2 regions of the Streptomyces sp. NPDC037013 genome follow, and region 1 is predicted to be linked to the other one. Evidence: riboswitches for the same ligand, from Rfam matches in the RefSeq annotation. Region 1 holds a riboswitch; the other holds the start of a gene.
The links. A riboswitch is a leader RNA that binds a small molecule or an ion and turns the genes downstream of it on or off. The one in region 1 is predicted to bind glycine.
Positions count from the first base shown of each region.

Region 2: it holds a riboswitch for glycine, as region 1 does, so the genes downstream of both, gcvT (glycine cleavage system aminomethyltransferase GcvT) here and gcvP (aminomethyl-transferring glycine dehydrogenase) in region 1, are expected to answer to the same signal.

Region 1 is NZ_JBVJRV010000004.1:5,786-14,346, forward strand. Features, by position in the region: gene ACZ7DY_RS14530 (FHA domain-containing protein) at 1-804, shown strand, start outside; gene ftsR (transcriptional regulator FtsR) at 849-1,592, shown strand; gene ACZ7DY_RS14540 (bifunctional nuclease family protein) at 1,668-2,141, shown strand; gene ACZ7DY_RS14545 (MerR family transcriptional regulator) at 2,313-2,927, shown strand; gene ACZ7DY_RS14550 (DNA polymerase IV) at 2,975-4,516, shown strand; gene ACZ7DY_RS14555 (PRC-barrel domain-containing protein) at 4,617-5,003, opposite strand; glycine riboswitch at 5,148-5,246, shown strand; gene gcvP (aminomethyl-transferring glycine dehydrogenase) at 5,434-8,322, shown strand; gene ACZ7DY_RS14565 (DUF5999 family protein) at 8,425-8,561, opposite strand, start outside.
Region 2 is NZ_JBVJRV010000010.1:42,147-50,707, forward strand. Features, by position in the region: gene ACZ7DY_RS32920 (L-serine ammonia-lyase) at 1-224, opposite strand, end outside; gene glyA (serine hydroxymethyltransferase) at 411-1,673, opposite strand; gene gcvH (glycine cleavage system protein GcvH) at 1,697-2,074, opposite strand; gene gcvT (glycine cleavage system aminomethyltransferase GcvT) at 2,133-3,257, opposite strand; glycine riboswitch at 3,293-3,405, opposite strand; glycine riboswitch at 3,406-3,512, opposite strand; gene ACZ7DY_RS32940 (AAA family ATPase) at 3,661-4,350, shown strand; gene ACZ7DY_RS32945 (enhanced serine sensitivity protein SseB) at 4,414-5,193, shown strand; gene ACZ7DY_RS32950 (enhanced serine sensitivity protein SseB C-terminal domain-containing protein) at 5,365-6,195, shown strand; gene ACZ7DY_RS32955 (hypothetical protein) at 6,441-7,010, opposite strand; gene ACZ7DY_RS32960 (ABC transporter permease) at 7,669-8,561, shown strand, end outside.

The DNA of each region.
Region 1 (8,561 bases):
GACAGCGGCAATCCGGCCACTGCCCGGCACCGTGCCCCGCGCCATGGAGACGGTGAGGAGCAGGGCGCGGGTCGCCCGATGTTCCGCGATCAGGTCGCTGGTCCAGGTGGTGACATTTCGGGCGGACAGGGCGCGTCGTCTGTTGACCCTGCCGGTCCCGGCCGCATAGGTTTCGGAGAACCTTCAACCTCAAGTGCGGGTGGAGGGTTTGCCTCCGACCCGTACGCAGCTCATGCCCCCGCGGGGCAGCCACGGCAGGAGGACCCGTCCATGGCCCTGGTGTGTACGAGGTGCGGGAACCGCAACGCCGAGGCGAGCCGTTTCTGCTCCAACTGCGGTGCGCCGCTGCGGGCCGGGGCCACGCCGGAGCGTGCGTCCGAGACCACCTCGACGATCTCCATCTCGGGGTTGGAGGCCTACGACGCCGAGACGACGGGACAGACCCCGTCTCCCGCGCTCTCCCCGGAGGCGCAGGCGGCCGTCGACGCCCTCCCGCTCGGCTCCGCGCTGCTCGTCGTGCGCCGCGGTCCGAACTCGGGCAGCCGTTTCCTGCTCGACGGTGAGCTGACCACCGCGGGGCGTCACCCGCAGAGTGACATCTTCCTCGACGACGTGACCGTGTCGCGTCGCCACGTGGAGTTCCGTCGCGTCCAGGACGGTTCCTTCACCGTCTCGGACGTGGGCAGCCTCAACGGCACGTACGTCAACCGCGAGCGCATCGACTCCGTGGCGCTCTCGAACGGCGACGAGGTGCAGATCGGCAAGTACCGCCTGGTCTTCTACGCGAGCCAGCGGGGCATCTGAACCACCCCCAGACGCCGTCTGGGGGGCACCCCCAGGGAAGGTCCATGCTTCAAACACCGAGGGGCGGTGCCGGCATCGGCACCGCCTCCGCGGACCGTCGGCTGATGAGCATCGGTACCGTGCTGAACGTGCTGCGTGACGAATTTCCCGAGGTCACGATCTCCAAGATCCGCTTCCTGGAGTCCGAGGGGCTCATCGAGCCGCAGCGCACTCCGTCCGGGTACCGGAAGTTCAGCCCGGAGGACGTGGAGCGGCTCGGCCACGTCCTGAGGATGCAGCGTGACCACTATCTGCCGCTGAAGGTCATCAAGGAGCACCTCGACGCGCTGGAGCGCGGTGAGCGGCCTCCCATGCCGTCTCTGGGGCGCCAGCGGGACGGCGGCGACCTCCAGGGCCGAGGCGAGGCCGAGGGGCCGACGGCGGCCCGTGTGGGCCGTGCCGAGCTGCTGGCCGCCGCGGAGATCGACGAGGTCCAGCTCAGCGAGTGGGAGGCGTACGGCCTCGTCGCACCGTTGCCGGACGGCGGGTACGACGCGGAGGCCGTCACGGTCGCCTCGCTCGTCGTCGAACTGGGCAGGTTCGGCATCGAGCCACGGCATCTGCGGGCCATGAAGGCCGCCGCCGAGCGGGAGGCCGGGCTCGTCGACCAGGTGGTCGCACCGCTGCGGCGCCATCGCAATCCGCAGACCAGGGCCCATGCGGAGGCCCGCACCAAAGAGCTGGCCGGGCTCACCGGAAGGCTCCATTCGGCGCTCGTGCAGACGGCGCTCGGGGTCAGATTGCCCTGACTCGCCCCGCACCCGGCCGGTACTCGGCGGGTGCCCGACTACCCAAACCTGCCGGCCACGTCCTAGGGTTGCTGTGTGAACGAGCTCGACGTCGTAGGTGTCCGGGTCGAAATGCCCTCCAACCAGCCGATCGTGCTCCTGCGTGAAGTGGGAGGCGACCGGTACCTCCCCATCTGGATCGGACCAGGTGAGGCGACCGCCATTGCCTTCGCCCAGCAGGGCATGGCACCCGCACGGCCGCTGACCCACGACCTGTTCAAGGACGTGCTGGAAGCGGTGGGCCAGGAGCTCTCCGAAGTGCGCATCACCGACCTGCGGGAAGGGGTCTTCTACGCCGAGCTGGTGTTCGCCAGCGGTGTCGAGGTGAGCGCGCGGCCGTCCGACGCCATAGCGCTCGCCCTGCGCACCGGGACGCCGATCTTCGGCAGTGACGGTGTCCTCGACGACGCCGGCATCGCGATCCCGGACGAGCAGGAGGACGAGGTGGAGAAGTTCCGCGAGTTCCTCGACCAGATCTCACCCGAGGACTTCGGCACCAACAGCCAGTGAGCGTTGCTTCCGAAGGGCTGCGCCGGACCATCCGGCTAGCCTTTCCCCGCGGCGAGGCACGGGAAACCACTCTCAGGGTGATTATCACTCGGCGTGCCGAGTGTGGCGATCGTTGACGAGCCCCTGGCGACTGCCTACCGTCGTGAAGGCAGGTCAAGGAGGGAGGTCGGCGTGAGAAGCAGCGGCGACGGTACGGCGGTGGGCGGTCCGTTCCCGCTCCACGGCAGCGCGGCCGGTCACTCCCCGACACGACCGACGCCGGTCCAAGGGGGCGGGGACACGAGGTCCGAACACGAGCGGATCGGCTACCGCGGTCCCACCGCGTGCGCGGCCGCCGGCATCACCTACCGCCAGCTCGACTACTGGGCCCGTACGGGGCTTGTCGAGCCCAGCGTGCGGGCTGCGGGCGGCTCCGGGACGCAGCGGCTCTACAGCTTCCGCGACGTCGTCGTCCTGAAGATCGTGAAGCGCTTCCTCGACACCGGCGTCTCCCTGCAGAACATCCGCACGACGGTCCAGCACCTGCGCGAGCGCGGCTTCCGTGACCTGGAGCGGATGACGCTGATGAGCGACGGCGCGACGGTCTACGAGTGCACATCGCCGAGCGAGGTCCACGAACTGCTCCAGGGCGGCCAAGGGGTCTTCGGGATCGCCGTGGGCGTCGTATGGCGTGACGTCGAGGCGGCCCTGTCCCAGCTGCACGGGGAGCGCATCGACACCGGGGAGACCCTCATCGGGCACAACCCCGCCGACGAGCTGGCCAGACGGCGCAACAAGGCCGTCTAGGGCTGTCCGAGGTCGCGTTGTCAGTGGCGTAGGGCAGCATCGGAGATGTGAGAAGCGCGCCGACGATCCTGCATCTGGACATGGATGCCTTCTATGCGTCCGCAGAGCAGGCCGCGAAGCCCAGTCTGCGCGGAAAAGCCGTGGTCGTGGGCGGTCTCGGGCCGCGTGGCGTGGTCGCCACCGCGTCCTACGAGGCGCGTCGTTTCGGCGTGCACTCGGCGATGCCCATGGGCCAGGCGCGCCGGCTGGCACCGAACGCCGCCTATCTCGTGCCGCGCTTCGGGCTGTACCGCGAGGTCAGCGAGCAGGTGATGGGGCTGCTGCGGGAGCTGTCCCCGCTGGTGGAGCCGCTCAGCCTGGACGAGGCCTTCGTGGACCTGGAGGCGGGTGGCGTCGCGGACGACGAGAGGTCGGCGAGGGCCGTGGGGGAGCGGCTGCGGGCGGACATCAGGGCGGTGACCGGCCTGACCGGGTCCGTGGGGCTCGCCGTCTCCAAGATGCTGGCCAAGATCGCCTCCGAGGAGGCCAAGCCGGACGGGCTGCGGCTGATAGCGCCGGGGACGGAGCGGGCACTGCTCGGTCCGATGTCGGTGCGCACGCTGCCCGGGGTGGGGCCGGCCACCGGGGACCACCTGAGGCGGGCCGGCATCCTCACGGTGGAGGAGCTCGCCGAGGCGGGCGAGGACGAGCTCGTACGGCTGCTGGGCAAGGCCCACGGCGGCTCGCTGTACGCGATGGCGCTGGCACTCGACGAGCGGCCTGTGGTGGCCGAGCGGGAGAGCAAGTCCGTCAGCGTCGAGGACACGTACGACGTGGACATCCATGACCGGGTGCGGATCAGGGGCGAGGTCGCCCGGCTCGCCGACCGGTGCGTGCAGCGGCTGCGGACGGCGGGGCACTCGGGGCGCACCATCGTGCTGAAGGTGCGGCGGTTCGACTTCTCGACGCTGACCCGTTCCGAGACGCTGCGCGGGCCCACGGACGACCCCGGGGTGGTGCGGGAGGCCGCGGCGCGGCTGCTGGAGTCCGTGGACACCACGGGCGGGGTGCGGCTGCTCGGCGTGGGCGTCTCCGGCCTCGCGGACTACACGCAGGAGGACCTCTTCGCGCAGGCGCAGGCCCAAGCGGAGGCGGAGGCGCTCGCTGAGGCGGAGGCGGCCGGCGCGGCCGGGACGACCGAGGTGGCGCCCGGGGGCGGCGCGGAGGGGGCTCAGCAAGGCCTCGGGAGCGAGGGCGGTGAGGCCGCGGGTGCCGGGTCGGCGCCGGGGGAGCGTGCGGAGGCGGGCGCCGAGGAGCCGGTGGTGCCGGCCGAGCGGCGGTGGGCGGCCGGTCTCGATGTGCGTCACGCCGAGTACGGGCACGGGTGGGTGCAGGGGAGCGGTCTCGGGCGGGTGACGGTGCGCTTCGAGACGCCGTATTCCGTGGTGCCGGGGCGGGTGCGGACGTTCCGGACGGATGACCCGGAGCTGACCCTCGCCGAGCCGCTGCCGCTGGTCGCCCCGGCCCCGGAGGATCAGCGGGCCGCTGGGGCGGAGCTGGAGGTTCTGTCGAGTGCGGCTCGTGCGGCGGGCCCGGAGACCGCGGGGTGAGGGCTGCGGCCGGGGGGCGTCCAAACCGGCGGTGACGTCGGCGGTGACACCCGTCACGCGCCGCCCGGGCGGAGACCGGCCCACGCGCCGGGAACAGAGGTCAGGGATTTTCCGTGCCCGCGATGCGGCCGAAGTTCTGGTCCGGTGGAGGCGGGGGCGCGGACGGAGGTGGTGTCGTGTCCAGGCCGTAGTGGTGGTAGAGCTGGAGCTCCTGCTCGGGGGAGAGGTGGCGGCCCACTCCGAAGTCCGGGGCGTCCCTGATCAGAGCGCGGTCGAAGGGAACGCGCAGCGTACCGTCCCCGACCAGCTCACTCGGCTCCAGCGGGACGAAGGCGTCACGGCTGAAGAGGCCGGTGCGTATGGCGGCCCACTCCGGGGCGCCGGTGGCGTCGTCGAGGTAGACCTCGTCGATCGTGCCGAGCTTCGTCCCGTTCCGGTCGAACGCCTTGCGGCCGATCAGGTTGCGCGGATCGATGTCGGTCTGCACGGGCCCTCCAGATGGTCGCGGCTTGACGAAACCGGGCGTAACTCATCTTTAATCGTTCGTAGTCACTACGAAAGAGCACTTCGGGGCAGGCGGCCACTCGAGGGATCGGTCACGGTCCTCGCTGGTAGGCTGGCGTCCGGCTGTTGACCCCGTGCGGGAGAGTCTCCGGAACACGCTTCCAGGAGGCGCCGAAGGAGCAAATCCTCCCCGGAATCTCTCAGGCACCCGTACCGCACGGACGAGGTCACTCTGGAAAGCAGGGCGGGCGTCGGGCGGGCACGTTCGGAACCCTTCCTCACCGACGGTGAAAGCAGATCTGTCGACAGACGGGACTGTGAAGCTCTCAGGTTGAGATGACAGAGGGGGAGGCCGTCCGGGTACCCGCGCCGTGGTACCCCTCGCAGGTCGTGCAGACCAGGAGGCCTCCGCAATGACTGCCACCAATCGCATCCCGCTCTCCGAGCTCGAGCAGGGCATCCCCTTCGAGCAGCGGCACATCGGGCCCGATGCGGAAGCGCGGGCCAAGATGCTCGCCCAGGTCGGATACGGCTCGCTCGACGAGCTCACGGCCGCCGCGGTGCCGGATGTGATCAAGAACGCCGAGGCGCTGAACCTGCCCGGCGCCCGTTCCGAGGCCGAGGTCCTCGCCGAGCTGCGCTCCCTCGCGGACCGCAACCAGGTGCTCGACTCGATGATCGGGCTCGGCTACTACGGGACCTTCACGCCCCCGGTGATCCTGCGGAACGTGATGGAGAACCCCGCCTGGTACACCGCCTACACCCCGTACCAGCCCGAGATCTCGCAGGGCCGCCTCGAGGCGCTGCTGAACTTCCAGACCATGGTCGCCGAGCTGACCGGACTGCCCACCTCCGGGGCCTCGCTCCTCGACGAGGGCACCGCCGCCGCCGAGGCCATGGCCCTGTCGCGGCGCATGGGCAAGGTCAAGAACGGCGTCTTCGTCGTCGACGCGGACGCCCTCCCGCAGACCATCGCCGTCATCCAGACCCGTGCCGAGCCGACCGGGGTCGAGGTCGTCGTCGCCGACCTGGCCGAGGGCATCCCGGCCGAGGTCGCCGAGCGCGGTGTCGTGGGCGTACTGGTGCAGTACCCGGGCGCCTCCGGCGTCGTACGCGACATCAAGCCGCTCATCGACCAGGCGCACGAGATCGGCGCCGTCGTCACCGTCGCCGCCGACCTGCTCGCCCTGACGCTGCTCACCTCGCCCGGCGAGCTTGGCGCCGACATCGCGGTCGGCACGACGCAGCGCTTCGGCGTGCCGATGGGCTTCGGCGGCCCGCACGCCGGCTACATGGCAGTGCGCGAGCAGTTCGCGCGCAGCCTGCCGGGACGCCTCGTCGGCGTCTCCGTCGACGCCGACGGGAACAAGGCCTACCGGCTCGCGCTGCAGACCCGTGAGCAGCACATCCGCCGCGAGAAGGCCACCAGCAACATCTGTACCGCGCAGGTGCTGCTCGCGGTCATGGCCGGAATGTACGCCGTCTACCACGGCCCCGACGGCCTGAAGTCCATCGCGCGGCGTACCCACCGGTACGCGACGCTGCTCGCCGCCGGGCTCGCCGCCGGCGGTGTCGAGGTCGTCCACGGCGCGTACTTCGACACGCTGACCCTGCGGGTGCCCGGCAAGGCCGAGGAGCTCGTCTCCGCCACCCGCGAAGCCGGCGTGAACATCCACAAGTTGGACGCCGACCACGTCTCCCTCTCCTGCGACGAGACCACCACGCGCGCGCAGCTGGCCGCCGTCTGGGGCGCGTTCGGGGTCGACGCCGATGTCGACGCGCTCGACGCCACCGTCGCGGACACGCTGCCCGAGGCCCTCCTGCGCGGGGACGACTACCTCACGCACCCGGTCTTCCACCAGAACCGTTCCGAGACGGCGATGCTCCGCTACCTGCGCAGGCTCGCCGACCGCGACTACGCGCTCGACCGCGGCATGATCCCGCTGGGCTCCTGCACCATGAAGCTCAACGCGACCACCGAGATGGAGCCGGTCACCTGGCCCGAGTTCGGGCAGCTGCACCCCTTCGCCCCCGCCCAGCAGGCGCAGGGCTACCTCACGCTCATCCGTGAGCTGGAGGAGCGGCTCGCCGAGGTCACCGGGTACGACAAGGTCTCGCTGCAGCCCAACGCCGGGTCGCAGGGCGAGCTCGCCGGTCTCCTCGCCGTCCGCGGCTACCACCGGGCCAACGGCGACGAGCAGCGCACGGTCTGCCTCATCCCGTCGTCCGCGCACGGCACGAACGCCGCGAGCGCCGTCATGGCGGGCATGAAGGTCGTCGTGGTGAAGACCGCCGACGACGGCGAGATCGACGTCGAGGACCTCCGCGCCAAGATCGAGAAGCACCGCGACGAGCTGTCGGTGCTGATGATCACGTACCCCTCGACGCACGGCGTCTTCGAGGAGCACGTGGCCGACATCTGCGCCGAGGTGCACGAGGCCGGCGGCCAGGTGTACGTCGACGGGGCCAACCTCAACGCCCTGGTGGGCCTCGCCAAGCCGGGCCACTTCGGCGGCGACGTCTCGCACCTGAACCTGCACAAGACCTTCTGCATCCCGCACGGCGGCGGTGGCCCCGGCGTCGGCCCGGTCGGCGTGCGCGAGCACCTAGCCCCGTACCTGCCCAACCACCCGCTGCAGCCCGCGGCCGGCCCCGAGACCGGGGTCGGTCCGATCTCCGCGGCACCCTGGGGCTCCGCCGGCATCCTGCCGATCTCGTGGTCGTACGTGCGCCTCATGGGCGGCGAGGGCCTCAAGACCGCCACGCAGGTCGCGGTGCTCTCGGCCAACTACATCGCCAAGCGGCTCGAACCGCACTACCCCGTGCTCTACACCGGCCCGGCCGGGCTCGTCGCGCACGAGTGCATCATCGACCTGCGCCCGCTCAGCAAGGCGACCGGCGTCAGCGTCGACGACATCGCCAAGCGGCTCATCGACTACGGCTTCCACGCGCCGACCATGTCCTTCCCGGTCGCCGGCACGCTGATGATCGAGCCCACGGAGAGCGAGGACCTGGGCGAGATCGACCGGTTCTGCGAGGCGATGATCGCCATCCGCCGGGAGATCGAGAAGGTCGGCTCCGGCGAGTGGACCGCCGACGACAACCCGCTGCGCAACGCCCCGCACACCGCGGCCGCGCTCGGCGGTGAGTGGGAGCACGGCTACAGCCGCGAGGAGGCCGTCTTCCCGGCCGGCGTCGCCGCGTCGGACAAGTACTGGCCGCCGGTGCGCCGCATCGACCAGGCGTACGGCGACCGGAACCTGGTCTGCTCCTGCCCGCCGCTGGATGCGTACGAGGACTGATGCCGGCGCCCGCGCCGAGCGGGCATGCGGCGGGGCCGGTCCGGAGACTTCTCTCCGGGCCGGCCCCTCGTCTTCTCGGTCGTGCGGATGTGTCAGCGGCGCTCAGGCGGCCGTCATGACCTGATCGGTGCCCAGTGGTCGGTGCGGGGCGATGATCTGGCCGTCCGGCAGCAGCTCACCGGTGTCCTCGAAGAGCAGGACGCCGTTGCACAGCAGGCTCCAGCCCTGCTCCGGGTGGC
Region 2 (8,561 bases), on a different contig from region 1:
GATTCGCCCTCCAGGCCGAGCAGGACGGCCTTGGGGGTGCCGTGGCCGTGGCCGGTCGCGCCGAGCGAGCCGTAGAGCTCGGCCCGTATCGCCGCGGTGTGGGCCATCAGGCCCTCGTTCTTCAGGCGTCCCGCGAACATGCGGGCGGCGCGCATCGGGCCGACCGTGTGGGAGCTGGACGGGCCGATGCCGATCGAGAACAGGTCGAAGACCGAGATGGCCACGGGAAACTCCAATGGTGGTTGGTAGACGCCGTTGTCTGCCTGGGTGGTGCAGAAGTACAAGGCGGTGCAGGAACTACGAACACGTGGGCTACGTGGTGCGGGGCACCTCGCTCACTGTCCAGTGTGCGGGGTGCCCCGACGTTTCGTGCGTACGAACAAAAGCGTACGGACAAACGGGTACGAAATTTACTTCAGGCCGGGGTACAGCGGGTGCTTGTCGGCCAGCGCCGTCACGCGGGCCTTGAGGGCGTCCGCGTCGAAGCCCGGCTTGAGGGCCTCGGCGATGATGTCGGCGACCTCGCGGAAGTCCTCCTCCTGGAAGCCGCGCGTGGCCAGCGCCGGGGTGCCGATCCGCAGGCCCGAGGTGACCATCGGGGGCCGCGGGTCGTTCGGGACGGCGTTGCGGTTGACCGTGATGCCGACCTCGTGGAGGCGGTCCTCGGCCTGCTGGCCGTCGAGCTCGCTGTTGCGCAGGTCGACGAGGACCAGGTGCACGTCCGTGCCGCCGGACAGGACGTCGACGCCGACGGCCTTCGCGTCGTCCCGGACCAGGCGCTCGGCGAGGATGCGGGCGCCGTCCAGGGTGCGCTGCTGGCGCTCCTTGAACTCCTCGGAGGCCGCGACCTTGAAGGAGACGGCCTTCGCGGCGATCACGTGCTCCAGGGGGCCGCCCTGGAAGCCGGGGAAGACCGCGGAGTTCAGCTTCTTCGCGAACTCCTTGCTGCGGGCCAGGATGACGCCACCGCGCGGGCCGCCGAGCGTCTTGTGCGTGGTGGAGGTCACCACGTCCGCGTACGGCACGGGGTTCGGGTGCAGACCGGCGGCGACGAGGCCGGCGAAGTGCGCCATGTCGACCCACAGGTACGCGCCGACCTCGTCGGCGATCCGGCGGAACTCGGCGAAGTCCAGCTGGCGCGGGTAGGCCGACCAGCCCGCGATGATCACCTTCGGGTTGTTCTCCTTGGCGAGGCGCTCGACCTCGGCCATGTCGACCAGGCCGGCCTCGTCGACGTGGTACGCGACCACGTTGAACTGCTTGCCGGAGAAGTTCAGGCGCATGCCGTGGGTGAGGTGGCCGCCGTGCGCCAGGTCGAGACCGAGGATCGTGTCGCCGGGCTGGGCGATGGCGAAGAGGGCGGCCTGGTTGGCGGAGGCGCCCGAGTGCGGCTGGACGTTGGCGTACTCGGCGCCGAACAGGTCCTTGATCCGGTCGATCGCGATCTGCTCGGCGACGTCGACGTGCTCGCAGCCGCCGTAGTAGCGGCGGCCGGGGTAGCCCTCGGCGTACTTGTTGGTGAGGACCGTCCCCTGGGCCTCCATGACGGCGACCGGAGCGAAGTTCTCCGAGGCGATCATTTCCAGGGTGGACTGCTGGCGGTGGAGCTCGGCGTCGACGGCGGCGGCGACCTCCGGGTCCAGCTCGTGGAGAGGGGTGTTGAGAAGCGACATCACACGATCCCTATCGGTATGGGTCAGCCGGCGGTGAAAGCGGTGTACTCGTCGGCGGACATCAGGTCGTCCGGCTCGCCCGAGATGCGGACCTTGAACAGCCAACCGCCCTCGAAGGGAGCGGAGTTGACCAGCGACGGGTCGTCGACGACGTCCTGGTTGGCGGCGACGACCTCACCGGTCACCGGGGCGTAGAGGTCGCTGACCGACTTGGTCGACTCCAGCTCGCCGCAGGACTCGCCCGCGGTCACCGTGTCACCGACCGCGGGAAGCTGGGCGAAGACGACGTCACCGAGCGCGTTGGCCGCGTGCTCCGTGATGCCGACCGTCGCCACACCGTCCTCGGTGGCCGACAGCCACTCGTGCTCCTTGCTGTAACGCAGCTGCTGGGGGTTGCTCATGACCTGAATTCTCCTGTACGCGGGTGGGTGCTGCGGAACGGGGAAGATGTGCGTGGGGTCACTTCTGGCGCTTGTAGAACGGCAGGGCCACGACCTCGTACGGCTCGTGGGTGCCGCGGATGTCCACGCCGACGCCCGGCGTGCCGGGGGCCGCGTGCTCCGCGTCGACGTACGCCATCGCGATCGGCTTGCCGAGCGTCGGCGACGGGGCGCCGGAGGTGACCTCGCCGATGACCTTGCCGTCCGCGACCACCGGGAAGCCGGCGCGCGGGACGCGGCGGCCCTCGGCGATCAGGCCGACGAGCTTGCGCGGCGGCGCGGTCTCGGCCCGCTCGGCGGCGGCGGCGAGCGCCGCGCGCCCCAGGAAGGTCTCCGACTGCGAGGTCTTCTCGAACTTGACGACCCGGCCGAGCCCGGCGTCGAACGGGGTGAGCCGGTCGGTCAGCTCGTGCCCGTACAGCGGCATGCCCGCCTCCAGGCGCAGCGTGTCGCGGCAGGAGAGCCCGGCCGGGACCATGCTGGCCGACGTGCCCGCCTCCATCAGCGCGCCCCACAGCTTCTCCGCGTCACCGGGGGAGACGAAGAGCTCGAAGCCGTCCTCGCCGGTGTAGCCGGTGCGGGCGATCAGCGCGGGCACGCCCGCGACGGTGCCCGGCAGGCCCGCGTAGTACTTCAGCCCGTCCAGGTCCGCGTCCGTGAGCCGCTTGAGGATGCCGGGGGACTCGGGGCCCTGGACGGCGAGCAGCGCGTACGCGTCGCGGTCGTCGCGGACCTCGGCGTCGAAGCCGTCGGCGCGGGCGGTCAGCGCGTCGAGCACGACCTGCGCGTTGGAGGCGTTGGCGACCACCATGTACTCGGTCTCGCCGAGGCGGTAGACGATCAGGTCGTCCAGGATGCCGCCGTCCTCGGCGACGATCATCGTGTAGCGGGCGCGGCCGACGCCGACCGAGCCGATGTTGCCGACCAGCGCGAAGTTGAGGAAGTCGGCGGCCCCGGCTCCGGTGACCGTGATCTCGCCCATGTGCGACAGGTCGAAGAGGCCGGCCTTGGTGCGCACGGCGTTGTGCTCGTCGCGCTCGCTGCCGTACCGCAGCGGCATGTCCCAGCCGGCGAAATCGGTCATGGTCGCGCCGAGCGACCGATGGACGGCGTCGAGGGCGGTCAGACGGGGGGCAGTGCTCATGAAGAAAACTCCCAGGGCATGACGGGCGAGGTCGATCCTCCCCATCTGTCATCGAACCTGAGAGGTTCGCCGGGAGCATCTCGGTATCCGAGACGCCCGGCTTGCACCTTGGGTGGGACCGCCGGGGCGGCCCGCTTTTCAGATGTGCCTCGCCCGCGCGGTACGGGGCCTGAGAGATTCAAGGGAGGGACTTGCTCCTTCGGCGCCCCGAGGACACAGCGTGGCTGGTACCGGGGACTCTCCCGCGCGGATTCAAACGGCCGGTATGGAGTTGGCGGGCACATCATTGCACGCGACCCTGTCCTGGGGGACCCGCGACCGGCCACGGATCCCGAGGCCCCGAATCCACTTGTGCCGCATTACCTTCTCTTTACACTTGCCGGGGAAGCAGTTCGTGACCGCTATGGGGAGGCCGATCACGGTGCGCACCAGGACCAGTGCCTACGCCACGACGACGGGAGTGGCGCTGCCCGGGCAGCCCGCCGCCCCGGCCGCGGAGAGCTGTGGCCCGCTTCCCGTGGCCGTCGTCCGCGACCTGCGGCAGCGGGCCGGCCACAGCCCGCACCGCCTCACCTTCGGCGAGGGCGACCTCGTCGTCGTCTCCGGGCTGCCCGGCGGCGGGAAGTCCACGCTGATGCGGCAGGCCGTCACCGGCCCCCGCATCGACTCCCAGGACACCCGCGACCGGTGGGCCCGCCGCATGCCGGCCCTGCTGCCGTACGCGGTCTACCGCCCCCTGGTCCGCGTCGCGCACTACGCCGCGCTGCGCCGCACCCTGCGCTCCGGGGCCAGCGTCGTCGTGCACGACTGCGGCACCCAGACCTGGGTGCGCCGCTGGCTCGCCCGCGAGGCCGCCCGCCGCGGCACCGCCCTGCACCTGCTGCTCCTCGACGTCCCCGTGGACACGGCGCTGCGGGGCCAGCAGGAGCGCGGCCGCGGCGTCTCCCGGTACGCCTTCGGGCGCCACCGCAGGACCGTCGGCCGCCTCGTCGCCGCCACCGAGCGCGGCGACCTGCCGCGCGGCTGCGGCTCCGCGGTGCTGCTCGACCGGGCGGCGGCGCGGGTGCTGCGGGGGATCGCCTTCGACCGCTGAGCCGCCCGGCGCTAGGGTTCGAGCCGCAGGCAGAGCGGTCGCGAGCAGGGGTTGGACGGACAGATGGACTTTCCGGCGCAGGCACACGCCCATCCGTACGGCGGGTGGCCGGGCAACGAACTGGAGGAGGTCCTCGCCGCCTCCCTCGGCGGCCCCGCCGCAGCGGGCGCCCGGATCGTCGAGGTCCTCGGCCGCAGCCCGATATGGGTCCCGCTGCCGAACGGCGGCGGCCCCGAGAGCGGCACCCTCGACCTGCCGACCCTGGAGATCGAGGGCCAGGCGTACGTCCCCGTCTTCAGCTCCGAGCAGCAGTACCGCCAGGCGCTCGGCGGCGCGGCGGACCGGATGGGGTGCACCGTCGCCCCCGCCGTGGAGTTCGCGCGCGGGCTGCCGCCGCAGCTGGGCATCGCCCTCAACCCGGACGGCACCGTCGGCGTGCCGCTGCCGCCGGCCGCCGTCGCCGAGCTGGCCCGGGCCGGCCGCACCGAGCTGGACGGCCCCGCCACCGGCGGGCGCGTACGCCTGTACGAGCCGGACTGGCAGCACGACCCGGTGGACTTCCTGGCCGCCGCCGGCCGGGAGTTCGAGGCGACCGGCGTCGTCCTCACCGCGCGCCGCTGCCTGGCGACCGTCGAGACCGACGAGCCGACGCTCTTCGTCGGCGTCGAGCTGTCCACCTGGGAGGGCAACGCCCGCGACCTGCCCATGGAGGCCCTCGGCCGCGCCCTCGGCCAGGTCCCGGTCCCGTGGCCGGTGAACCTCGTCCTGCTCGACGTGGCGCAGGACCCGGTGGGCGACTGGCTGCGGGGCCGGGTGCGGCCCTTCTACCACCGCCCGGCCTGAGCCGCGGCGGTCCGCCGGACACGGATCCCGTACGGCGGGACCTGAGGTGTCGTACGTCAAGTCCGTGTCAGGATCGCCGCTTAAGCTGGTTCCATGACCCGGCCGGGGCACGTCCGTGCCGGGCGCCGGGGTTCCCGGATGGTCGGGTGCGAAGCGAAGGGGCGGTTACGGGTGAGTGCGTCGGGCACGGCCGCGGGCGATGGGGTCTCCCCTGCACGAGCTGGTTCGGGCGCCCGGGGACAGGTCGAGCAGCTGCTGCGCCAGGTGACCCCCGGACGCTACGACGCGTACGAGGCACTCCTGCACGCGCTCGCCGCCGACCAGGTGTGGATGCTGCTCTGGCACGGCCGGGCCGGATCGCCCGACGCCCAGTACGGGAACATGGAGGTCGACGCCCTCGGCTACGCCCCCTGCGTCACCTCCGCCCAGGAGCTCTCCGCAAGTGGCTGGAACCGCAGCCACGAGGTGGTGCGCGGCATCGACGTCGCCCGCACCCTCTACCCCGACCACTACGGCCTCTGGCTCAACCCGCACGCGCCGGGCGGCGGCGTCGGCATCCCCTGGCTCGATCTGCGCCGCATCGCCACCGGCCTGGACCTGCTGCCCGCCGGCCCGCTCAGGCTCACCGAGCCGAGCATCGAGATCCCCCAGTTCTACGCCCTCCTGACGCAGAACGCGCACCGCACCCCGGCGGTCCGCTCGCTGCGCCGCGCCTGGGTGCAGCCCGCGCTCGGGGCGCCCTATCTGGCCATCGGCCTCGACGTGTACGACACGTCGCCGCCGTCCGTCGACGCGGTCCGCACGATGATGCAGCAGTCCATCCCCGCCGTCCCCGAGGGCCTGCCCGTCTCGACGGTGGCGATGTCCGACGATTACGACCCGGTAGCGATGTGGCTACGGGCCAACACCCGCCCGTTCTACGACCGCGAATCCCAGCCGGCCCCGGCAGCCTCCGCGGGTTACGGGTACCCGCCGCCCGGGGTCGCGCCGCGATCGTACTGACGCGGCGGCGCACGGCTGGTCCGCCGGCTGTGCGATGACCGGGGTCCATCAGGCCTTTCACGGACCTCGGCACGAATTTACGGGAAGACGGATTAAATTCATGTGGCCGCGGAGTGGCGTTCGCGCCTGCGACGACAGAGAACTCGAATGGCACGCCGCGACCCGGCACGAAAAATGCTGTGCCCGCCCCGAAGGGCGGACACAGCGGTAATTCACGTCCCCCGAAGTGAATTATTTGGAGAAGGCTACGGCTTGGGCTTGCAGCTGGCTCGCTTTGTCTGGCATTCGGCGAAATGAAGCTTTGCCACGATGCCCTTCATGGTCCAGGAGTCGAGGTTTGTGGTGCTGCAGTTTCCGTTCTGCCGGTACTTCGTGATCAGGAACTTTCGGTACAGGACGCCCGGCTGTGTGAAACCGCGCTTCTTCGCGTCCACCTTCATGCGGTTGGTCACGGTCGCGCCGGCCGACACCTTTTTCGTCACCGAGTAGCTGGTCTTCGCCTCGATCTTCCCGATGCCCCAGGAGACGCTGCCACCGGCCTCACCGATCCACGTTGACGAGCGGCTCTTGTTGGTCTTCACCGAGATGGTGAGCCACGAGGAGCCGGAGCTGCTGTTGTACTTTCCGATCGCGGGGCCCCGGCTCTTGAAGATGGACTTCCCGTAGGGCTTGACCGTGTAGAAGTGGAAGACGTCGCACTGCTGGGCGCTGTTCTCCGACGCCGTCGCCGTACCCGGAGTAAGGGCGAAGCTACCGAGTACCAGCGCTGCCGCTGTAGTGGTCGAGTACAGGGTGTGCTTGATTGCGGCTCTCATTTTTCCCCGTGTTGGTCAGACGTTTCGTTGACGGGGATGAAGTTAGCGATGGGAAACTGCGGCATCAAGGGGTTTAGAGAAAGTGCCTTAAGCGTTCCTCAGGGGAACCTCAAACATGATTGCGGATGAAATTAGTCCGCAATTTCAAGCGTCCGATATGGGAATTTTGCGGAGAACGTAAATGGGTGACACGGGGCGAAACGGTCACCACGCAGAGTGGCGTGACGTGCGTCACATTGGAGGTGCGTATGGGGGGAGTGGCCATCAATGCGGCCTCTGGAAAGGCGAGTTGGGTTTGTGGCGGTTGCGCCTCGCCGGACGCCCTCGAAGCGAGGGCTCCGGCCCGTCGGCGCGCGTGCCTCGGCGGGCCCAAAAGTGCCGATCCTTGGAGGTCAGGCATGGTGAACCGAGCTGCGGTGGAGGGGATTTGGTCGAGATGCGACAGTCCGACTGATCGCTCACGATGTCCGGATACCGGAAGGGGGCAGGCCACATCACGGTTACGCATCCATTCCCCGTCAAGTCTGGTAACAGATCGCGACGTGGATGAAGACTCCCGCTCCAAGGGGCCTTCGCCCCTGTGTACGACGGACTGATCACGTCGCTACAGCGGCAAGTGCGGGCCGGTCACCACCGGTTGAGAGGGGTCCCTGCCACGATGACGGCACCATTGCATGACACACCTGCGGACGCGGACCCGACAGAGGACGTCGCTCCCGCAGTTGATGCAGGGGTGAAGAAGGTCGAGGGCCGGTCCCTCAAGCAGATCGCCTGGAACCGGCTGAAGCGGGACAAGGTCGCCCTGGCCGGCGGCATCACGGTGGTGCTCCTGGTCCTGGTCGCGGTCTTCGCGCCCCTGATCGTGAGCCTGCTCGGTCACCCGCCCAACGACTTCCACCAGGACAAGCTCGACGAGCTGACCGGCCTGCCCACGGGCTCGCTGGGCGGTGTCAGCGGCGACTTCCTCTTCGGACTCGAGCCGAACAAGGGCCGCGACGTCTTCAGCCGCATCGTCTACGGTGCGCGGATCTCGCTCCTGGTGGCGTTCCTCGCGGCGATCGTCGCCGTGGCGCTCGGCACCCTCTTCGGGATCATCGCCGGGTACTTCGGCGGCTGGATCGACGCGCTGATCAGCCGCGTGATGGACGTACTGCTCTCCTTCCCGCAGCTGCTCTTCATCATCTCGCTCGTCTCCGTGCTCCCCGACGACCTGCTGGGTCTCGAGGGCACCAGCGTGCGCGTCGCGATCCTCGTCATGGTCATCGGCTTCTTCGGCTGGCCGTACGTCGGACGGATCGTCAGAGGCCAGACACTCTCGCTCCGTGAGCGCGAGTACGTGGAAGCGGCCCGCAGCCTCGGCGGCGGCAAGCGCCACATCCTGTTCCGCGAGCTGCTGCCCAACCTGGTCGCCCCGATCACCGTCTACGCGACGCTGATGATCCCGACCAACATCCTCACGGAGGCGGCCCTCAGCTTCCTCGGCGCCGGCGTCAAGCCGCCGACGGCCTCGTGGGGCGGCATGCTGCGCGACGCGCTCAAGACGTACGAGCA